Regions from separate parts of the Veillonella sp. CNR 79/14 genome, predicted to be linked through region 2. Evidence: riboswitches for the same ligand, from Rfam matches in the RefSeq annotation. Region 2 holds a riboswitch; each other region holds the start of a gene.
What was found. A riboswitch is a leader RNA that binds a small molecule or an ion and turns the genes downstream of it on or off. The one in region 2 is predicted to bind thiamine pyrophosphate.
Positions count from the first base shown of each region.

Region 1 (3,217 bases), on a different contig from region 2:
CGAATTTATATATCGGCCTCGTTCATTATCCCATTATGAATAAACATGGTGAGGTGATCACGACGGCCATCACGAACTACGATATCCATGATATTGCCAGAGCATCTACAACCTACGATGTGGAACGATATTTCATCATTCACAATGTACCGAGCCAACGTGAATTGGCAGAAACTGTGATGAGTCATTGGAAAACGGGATTTGGCAGTACTTATAATCCGGATAGAAAAGATGCTTTCAAACATGTGGAACTTGTCAATTCCATTCGACAAGCCATCGATATGGTGACGGAATTAGAAGGACTGACGCCAATCGTGTGTACTACGGATGCACGGACCTATGATAATACCATTACCTATGCATCGCTCCGTAAATCACTTGAAAGTGAGAGCCGTCCTGTGGTAGTATTATTTGGAACGGGGTATGGTATGACGAAAGAAACAATGGAAGATTTCGATTATATCTTAGAACCCATCTATGGACATGGAGAGTACAATCACCTTTCAGTTCGTAGTGCCGTATCAATTATATTAGACCGCTTGCGAGGCGAAGCGTGGTGGAATAAATAGGAGGACACAATGTCAGGACATTCTAAATGGTCAAATATTAAACATAGAAAAGGTAAAAATGATGCATTAAAAGCAAAAATTACCACAAAAATTAGTCGTGAAATCACAGTAGCTGTGAAAGCTGGTGGTACAGACCCAACAGGTAATATGCGCTTGAAGTTGGCGCTACAAAAAGCTCGTGAAAATAACATTCCTAAGGATAATATTCAACGTGCCATCGATAAAGGTGCCGGTGCAGGGGATGCGAACAATTACGAAGAAATTACCTATGAAGGATACGGCCCAGGCGGTGCTGCTATCCTTGTAGAAGTGATGACAGATAACCGTAACCGTGCAGCAGCTGATGTGCGTCATGCCTTCTCCAAACGTGGCGGTAACCTAGGTGAAAGTGGCTCTGTTAACTGGATGTTTAAACGCAAAGGTGTATTCGTGATTCCCCAAGAAGGCAATGATGAAGAGACATTGACATTATTGGCTCTTGACGCTGGCGCTGAAGACATCAAAGTAGAAGACGATGTATTCGTTATCTACACATTGCCAGATGATTACGATGCCGTAGAAGCTGCCCTAGCAGAAGCATCCATCGCTACAGATATGGCACAAATCACAATGGTTCCAGATACTAATATGGAATTAACCGGTGATGACGCAGTGAATATGCAACGAGTACTAGACATGCTGGAAGACTTAGACGATGTACAAGATGTGTATCATAATGCCATCATGGATGAGGAAGAATAATTTACTATAAAAATCCACCATTCCATGCTATACTATAAACAAGTAAATATTTTAGATTTGCAAGGGAGCCTATGTAATAGGCTGAGAAAGGACTATGAAGTACCTGACCTTTTGACCTGATCGGGATCATGCCCGCGTAGGAAGCACGCTGACATATGTGGGTATCGATGTAATGTCGATACCTTTTTGTGTATAGAGTACCCATAATAGGCTCCTTTGTAATGAAAGGAGCTTTTTATGTTTTACACACAAATGCAAGCAGCCCAAAAAGGCATTGTTACCGACGCGATGAAAGTGGTAGCAGAAAAAGAAAACATGGATGTTGAAGTATTACGAGAGTTAGTGGCAAAAGGACATGTAACAATTCCATGCAACAAACATCATACGGCTTTACAACCGGAAGGAATTGGTCAAAAGTTACGCACAAAAATCAATGTGAACTTAGGTACATCTAAAGACTGTACAGACTATGAAGAAGAAATGAAAAAAGTCCATCATGCAGTGGCATTGGGAGCTGAATCTATTATGGACTTGTCTACGCATGGTGATACAAAAGTATTCCGCCGTCTGCTCACCAAAGAATGTCCCGTTATGATTGGCACTGTGCCTATTTATGATAGCGTTATACATCACCAAAAAGATTTAGGAGAATTGACAGCTGAAGACTTTATTTCTACTATCCGCCTCCATGCAGAAGATGGGGTAGACTTTGTCACATTACATTGCGGGATTACGCAACATACAGTGGAACAAATTAAACGTCATAAACGAAAATTAAATATTGTCAGCCGTGGCGGTAGTTTAGTCTTTGCTTGGATGTCCATGACTGGTCAAGAGAATCCGTTCTATGAATACTATGATGAAATCTTGGACATTTGTGCAGAATATGACATGACCATTTCTCTTGGCGATGCATGCCGTCCTGGTTGCTTGGCAGATGCTACAGATATCTGTCAAATCGAAGAACTCGTTCGTCTTGGTGAGTTAACAAAACGAGCTCGTGAACGTGGTGTACAAGTGTTGGTGGAAGGTCCTGGTCATGTACCATTGAATCAAGTACAAGCCAACATGGAAGTGCAACAAACGATCTGCGATGGGGCACCGTTCTATGTGTTAGGACCATTGGTCACAGATATTGCACCAGGCTATGACCATATTACAGCGGCTATCGGTGGTGCCGTGGCAGCCATGCATGGGGCAGCCTTCCTTTGCTATGTAACACCAGCAGAACACTTAGCCTTACCTGACGAAAATGATGTAAAAGAAGGCATCATGGCTTTCAAAATCGCAGCCCATGCCGCAGACATTGCAAAAGGTATACCAAATGCACGAGACCGTGATGACCGCATGGCAGAGGCGCGCCAAAAACTCGATTGGGAAGCGCAATATGCAGTAGCACTAGATCCTGAAAAAGCTCGTCGTATCCGTGAAAGCCGTGCCCCAGAAGAAGGACATAAAGAAGCTTGTAGTATGTGTGGTAAATTTTGTGCCGTACGGAGCATCAATAAAGCCTTAGAAGGAGAGAAAATTGATATATTATAAATGAGAAACGAAACAGCCAACTCTTGGATAGGAGTTGGTTGTTTTATTGTATAGAGGATGTGAATGGATGAATCTAACCGATCAAAATATATTACGGATAAACTACAATTTATACGCTTTATATAGTTATCATTATTTAGAGATAAAAGCAAAAAATACATAGGAAATATCATGTGAAATAGTTGATTAGTCCTGATATTATGATGTATGATAGTAATAACATATATGTGTTTTAGTTATTTATGTGAGGTGTGCTATGAGAAAAAAAACAGCAGTCGCTCTTGTATTAGCTAGCGTATTTGCAGTCAATGCAGGTACTGCTACAGTAGAAGCTAGTTGGTTAAGTAAAACGTTAAAGAAATTAG
Region 1 covers NZ_RQVH01000002.1:43,485-46,701, reverse strand. The annotation lists gene EO119_RS00875 (RNA methyltransferase) at 1-569, shown strand, start outside; gene EO119_RS00870 (YebC/PmpR family DNA-binding transcriptional regulator) at 579-1,310, shown strand; TPP riboswitch at 1,362-1,470, shown strand; gene thiC (phosphomethylpyrimidine synthase ThiC) at 1,548-2,852, shown strand; gene EO119_RS00860 (hypothetical protein) at 3,109-3,217, shown strand, end outside.
Region 1: another riboswitch for thiamine pyrophosphate. It lies ahead of thiC (phosphomethylpyrimidine synthase ThiC); the one in region 2 lies ahead of cytX (putative hydroxymethylpyrimidine transporter CytX).

Region 2 (3,217 bases):
GAAGCCTGTCAGTATGTAGTGAAACAAGAGCTACAACAAGGGATAACAATGCTTTTGAACTATGATTGGATTCCTACAAAGCCTTTACGTCTTACTGCGAATCAATGGGATCAATTAGAAATTCTATTGCGAAAACTTTTGACATATCAACTAGGATATACATTGCATAGCATTGAGTTTTTAGAGACGATGATATAATTAATATATTAAAATGAAAACAGGAGCTACCTTTCATAGAAGGAATGCTCCTGTTTTGATTTGTGAAGTTATTGTAAAATGTATAATGAAATAATGAGTGCTTATATACGCACTAAATAGTATAGTAAGCGGTTATATTTCTTTTTTCTTTTTAGAAATTAGGCTAATGATATAGGCTGTTGCAATGGTTGCTAATGCTGTTCCTACGATAGTAGATAGGCTAGCTCCTAAGAATGGGTTGCTGTCAAGGAATTGATGGTACATATAAGTACCAGATGCCCAACAAATGATATACAAACTAGGTCCATGGTCAAGATGTGGACAATGACGTAATAAGAAATAGTGAGTTAATAAAATAGCAATCATTGGGGCAAATACGGATCCAATCATATATAAGAAAGGAATGATATTATCCATTGGATAGATGGATGCACCGATGGTGCCGATGACGGTAACGATAATACCGATGGTACGACCAGAGTATTTAGATTGCAAACTTTCAGAGGAAATACCAGCAGATAGGGCATCCATAAAAGTAGTTGTGACAGTAGAGAATACGATGATAATTAACCCACCAAATCCTAAACCAGCATGAAGTAGAACCTTTGCAATGTTGCTTTCATTTGTATAGAGGGCCGCAGCGAGGCCTAATACATACATGACAGAACTAGTTACGCCGTATACGATGGCACTAGCAGCAGTACCTGCTACAGGGTTCTTGGATAATCGAGTATAATCACTAATCAATGGTAGCCAAGACAATGGCATAGCGATGGATAATTCCAAAGCCGCTGTGAAAGTCATTTCGTCAGTGATGATTCCTTGGCTGTGAATGGAACTTTCTTGTAACAAGCTAATTAACAAATAGATGCAGAGGATACCTAAGCCGTAGCCCATGATACTGTTGATATAGCCCATGTTACGGATACCAATGAAGAGCCATACAATGATGAGAGCACCGATAATGATAGTCCATGCAGTGAATGGTAGATTCCATAATTCTACGGCACCAAGAGCACCGTCATAAATCATAATACCGGTCCAACCAATCAGTTGTAGAACGTTTAAAATGGAAAATAATTTCATGCCCCCATTGCCAAAGACAGTGGATACAGTTTGCATAGAACTCATGTGTTCACGAGCGCCGATGAGTCCTGCACCAAATAATAACAAACAGCCGATGACGTGACCTATGATGATGGCTAATAGGCCGTCGGAAAATCCTAGGGGCGCAAAATAGGTGCCCGTCATAATTTCCGCAATGGAAAGAGCGGCGCCGAACCAAATGAGGGACAACCGCGATGATGAAAGTTTTGAATCAGTCATGAATACTCCTAACTATGCCAGTGGGAACAAAAAAGACTAATCTGAAACGATTAGCCTGTAGATGATAGATATTCTTAATATACCTAGTATTGTAAACAGGAACCATATGGTAATGTGTCCTTATGTGTTTGTATAGGTACTACAAAAATATACTAATATATCCCTACGTTGGCATTATCCAAATCAGGTTATGGGTTAGTAGCACATAGCCACTTCTCAGCCCACTTTAGTGAGCACCCCTTACAGATGTATTATACGAATTGAATGATACTACGTCAATAGCAATATATAGGTAAATGTAATGTATTATATGAAATACATAAGATATTTAAATATCTATATTGAGAGAAAATCTCTTCTAGTGAAAGTAGTTTAGCTGTAATTTATTGTATTGCATTGGTTACTATTTCATGTTATAACTAAATTAATATAAGAACCACTAGGGGTGCTTATGCTGAGATTGATGAGTATCAAAACCCTAGACCTGAACCAGATAATGCTGGCGGAGGAAAGTGGATGGCATCGAATACTAGATATTGTATAAGAACCGTCCCTAGGATTGGTTCTTTTTTGTTACTAGTAAAGGAGATACCTATGAAATTACATAAAGCGTTAACAATTGCAGGAACAGATCCAACAGGCGGTGCAGGGGTGATGGCGGACTTAAAAAGCTTTCAAAGTCGTCATGTCTATGGGATGGCTGTTATTACATCCGTAGTGGCACAAAACACAAGAGGTGTAACGCAAATTGCCCATATGGATGTATCCATGATTGAAGCACAGTTACAATCGGTGTATACAGACATTGTACCGGAAGCAGTGAAAACTGGCATGTTAGCCACAGCAGAGATGATGGAACTCATCGGGACATATATAGATCCTAAGGTACCCTATGTGTTAGACCCTGTGATGATTGCCACCAGTGGGGATCGATTGATTTCCGATGAGGCGGTGAAAGCCTTACAAAGCAAATTGATTCCGAAAGCGACCTTGATTACACCGAACCGTAGTGAAGCCGAAGTACTAGCAGATATGAAAATTGATACGGTAGAAGCTTTACATACAGCAGGGATTCGTATTTTACAAGAATTAGGCCCTCAAGCAGTCATCATCAAAGGTGGTCACATAGGAGATGAGGCCACAGATTACTTGTTTACAAAAGATACTATGTCCATGCATCGCTCTTGGACAAGTCCTAAATATGACACAGTACACACCCATGGCACAGGTTGTACATTCTCTGCTGTTATAACAGCAGAACTTGCCAAAGGGAAATCCTTGGAAGACGCTATTACGATTGGTAAAGAATATATCCGATTAGCTATTTTGCATAACCCTGGTCTGGGCACAGGCAATGGGCCAGTGAATCATATGGCCTATGGGGATGAATATTCTGATTAATATAGGTATGATCCATATCATATCAACCATACTTAGTGTCGTGGTATACTATAAGTAATCTGTTTTGGTTGTTATATAAGAAACGAGGATTATTTTGAAACATCATGATATAGATACAGTGCGCTCCATGATGGGCTTGTACTTCATTTGTGGAACACCGAATACGAAGGATATTCACAAGACCCTTACAGAAGCTTGTAAAGGCGGTATTACTTGCTTTCAACTTCGTGAAAAAGGAGAAGGTGCTTTAGTAGGTGACGAAAAAGGGCAGTTGGCACGGGAGTTACAGAAA
Region 2 covers NZ_RQVH01000001.1:70,262-73,478, forward strand. The annotation lists gene EO119_RS00300 (DNA repair protein RecO) at 1-198, shown strand, start outside; gene cytX (putative hydroxymethylpyrimidine transporter CytX) at 331-1,524, opposite strand; TPP riboswitch at 1,668-1,775, opposite strand; TPP riboswitch at 1,956-2,052, shown strand; gene thiD (bifunctional hydroxymethylpyrimidine kinase/phosphomethylpyrimidine kinase) at 2,119-2,925, shown strand; gene thiE (thiamine phosphate synthase) at 3,020-3,217, shown strand, end outside.

Region 3 (3,217 bases), on a different contig from region 2:
CTTTGGTAGAGGCAAATGTGGAAGTGGCCATTTTAGGATGTACCCACTATCCCTTAGTAGAACCCATACTGCGTGAGTTGGCTAAAGAACAAATTTGCTTTGTAGACCCTGCGTGGGAAACATCTGATGCTGTAGGAGCTATTTTGTACGGAGAAGATTTGGAGCAGACATCAGGTAGAAAAGGTTCTATACAAGTTTGTGTTACTAGCCATGCGGATCGAGTAACGTCTATCGTACAAGATATTTTCAAGGATACTAGCTTAACAGCTAAGCTCATTACTCTATAGGAGGAACTATGTATATTTACACATTAATAGATACCCTAGTGTGGATAGCCTGTATCATTGCTATCATTTATATTGCCTACCGCATATTTGCATGGCGCCAAGGCAATGAAGACATTGTGATCATGGTGAAACGTCGCACTCCATTTGTGGTAGAAGACATTAGTTTTGATCAAGTAGTGTTATCTACGGATATTCCATTTGTGAACAGAGGTAAACAATACGGAACCATCATGGATATGTTCCCTCGTCATTTATTACCACAAGAACAATTTGACAATGTGCGAATTCAATCGTGGTTAACCGATGCAAAGGCAGAACGTCATGATGGCTATTGGGAAGCGTTAGTCTATAAACAACGACAAGGCAGTACCATTCGTTTGCGTCTAGTGATGACGGCTAATAGTGGTAATATTCGTAAAGACTTAGTGGGATTCCCAGACATGCCTATCGATATCTACCATCAAGTAGTAGGTCGTGAGGCATACCGTATTTCAAAAACTAGAATTACTCTAACTGCAGAAGAGTTAGAAGTAGCAATGCGTAAATAGGAGGTACATCATGGCAGAATTAGAACTATTACCAATCCCTACGCGCATTTTAACGAACAAAGATGATATCGTAGAGGCTATCGTAGAATTTGCAGGTCCTTATATTGGACCAGAAGATATTGTGTGCGTAGCAGAATCCGTCGTGGCTATCACGCAAGGGGAGTTTACACGACCAGAAGATTTAAAAGTATCTTGGCAAGCTAAATTTTTAAATCGCTTTATCCATCCTGATGGTTCTATGGCATCTGTGTATGGTATGCAAGCAGCTATGGATAAAGAAGGGGAATGGAAAATGATGTTTGCCTTCCTCTGTGGAGCCGTAGCTAAAGTGTTTAAAAAATCTGGTGTGTTCTATCAAATGGCACGGACTGCATCCTTAACAGATGATGTGACAGGGACTATGCCTCCATTTGATAAATGCATTGTATATGGACCAAAACAACCACATGCAGTAGCCGATGCTATTATGAAAGCAACAGGTGCCTATGGGGCTTGTGTAGCGGACGTGAATGATTTAAAACGAGCGGCTATCTTAGGACATAGTCGTGGATTGAAACCGCAGCAAATTGCACAAATTTTAATCGATAATCCATTTGGCAATGATAGCCAAATGACACCTATCGTTGTGATTAAAAATTATGCCTCTGTGTCTGCACGGAGACGATAAAAGTTGTTGATACTTAGACTTGCAAATTGAGGCGTATCAGCGTATACTGAAAGAGAACTTTGGGGAGCCTAGTGGCTGAGAGTAAACGAAAGTTTTGACCCATAACCTGATTTGGATAATGCCAACGTAGGATAAGTTTGATTCGTCATACTGAGGACATCCAACAGGATGTCCTTTTTTGTGCTTTTATAGGATGGTATATCGTATATGAGTATGCATGGAAGGTGTATCTAAGTGGATGTACAAGGGGAACAGAATAGTGAGACGATAGAGTGCTACAGCATGAAGGGGCATACCACCGCGGGTATGGTTTTTCGTGCTGTTTTTTTATACTAGTATGTGGTGAAGGAGCCATGACGGATAATTGGTATGATACTAGTTTGAAATAGGTATATAGCATACGCTATAGTTAGGAGGATATGATGAAAGTAAATGGAGCAACGTATCATTATGAGGGGCAAACAGTGCAAGAAGTACTGGCAGCCCTAGCGTTTCGAATGGATCGCATCGTAGTGGAATATAATGGGAAGATTCTTTCTAAAGCAGACTGGGAATCGACTCGTGTGAGTCCTGCAGACACAATGGAAGTAGTAACCTTTGTAGGAGGTGGCTAAATGGTATCTTTACAAGATAAAAAAGTTCTGATCATCGGTGTAGGCGGTGTTGGATCCCATGTGGCAGTGGCATTGTGCCGTGCTGGAATTGGTCAGTTAGAAATCGTAGACTTTGACGTTGTGGATGAAAGTAACTTAGGCCGTCAATATTATGAGGTGAATGATGTAGGAGTTTTAAAAGTGGAGGCTATGAAAGGCCATCTCAATCGGATGAATCCAAACTGTGAAGTTATCGTTCATAATGAATGCCTCACACCAGAAAGATTATCTGAATTAATCGATGGCTATGATATGGTTGTAGAAGCAGTGGACAAGGCTGTCACAAAAGCGTGGATGACAGAAGTTATTTTGACCCATCCAGCAGAGCCATTATTAGTAGGCTGTTCAGGTATGGCAGGTTGGGGGGATAGTAATGGTATCCGCCGTGAACGAAGACATCATCGTTGGTATCTATGTGGCGATGGAGTGAGCGATATCGATTCTATCGGAAAAATTACTGCCGCTCGTGTCATGGTGTGCGCCGGACATATGGCAAATGCTGTGATTCAACTACTACATGGGGAAGATATTGATTAAGGAGGAACCTATGACACGTTCAGTAAAAGATATGGAAACACAAGATACATGGACCTTAGGGGGACATACATTACATTCTCGATTTATCTTGGGGTCTGGAAAATTTTCTATCGACTTAATCGAGGCTGTCCTAGAAGAAGCGGGTGCAGAAATGATTACCTTAGCCCTACGTCGTGCGGTAGGTGGAGAAGTGGAAAATATCCTAGATGCTATCCCAAAGGATACTATCTTAATCCCTAATACGAGTGGCGCTCGAGATGCTGAAGAAGCGGTGCGTATAGCAAGATTATCCCGAGCTACAGGTTGTGGAGATTTTGTAAAAGTAGAAATTATGAAAGATTCAAAATATTTATTGCCACATAATGGGGAGACCATTAAAGCTACAGAAATATTAGCAAAAGAAGGATTCATCGTTATGCCATACATGTATCCAGACTTAGAAGTGGCTCGTGATTTGGTGAATGCTGGAGCCGCTGCGGTGATGCCGTTAGCGGCGCCAATTGGATCTAATCGTGGATTGCAGAC
Region 3 covers NZ_RQVH01000004.1:3,520-6,736, reverse strand. The annotation lists gene murI (glutamate racemase) at 1-287, shown strand, start outside; gene EO119_RS02270 (hypothetical protein) at 296-835, shown strand; gene EO119_RS02265 (coenzyme F420-0:L-glutamate ligase) at 846-1,502, shown strand; TPP riboswitch at 1,553-1,652, shown strand; gene thiS (sulfur carrier protein ThiS) at 1,925-2,116, shown strand; gene thiF (sulfur carrier protein ThiS adenylyltransferase ThiF) at 2,117-2,692, shown strand; gene EO119_RS02250 (thiazole synthase) at 2,703-3,217, shown strand, end outside.
Region 3: another riboswitch for thiamine pyrophosphate. It lies ahead of thiS (sulfur carrier protein ThiS); the one in region 2 lies ahead of cytX (putative hydroxymethylpyrimidine transporter CytX).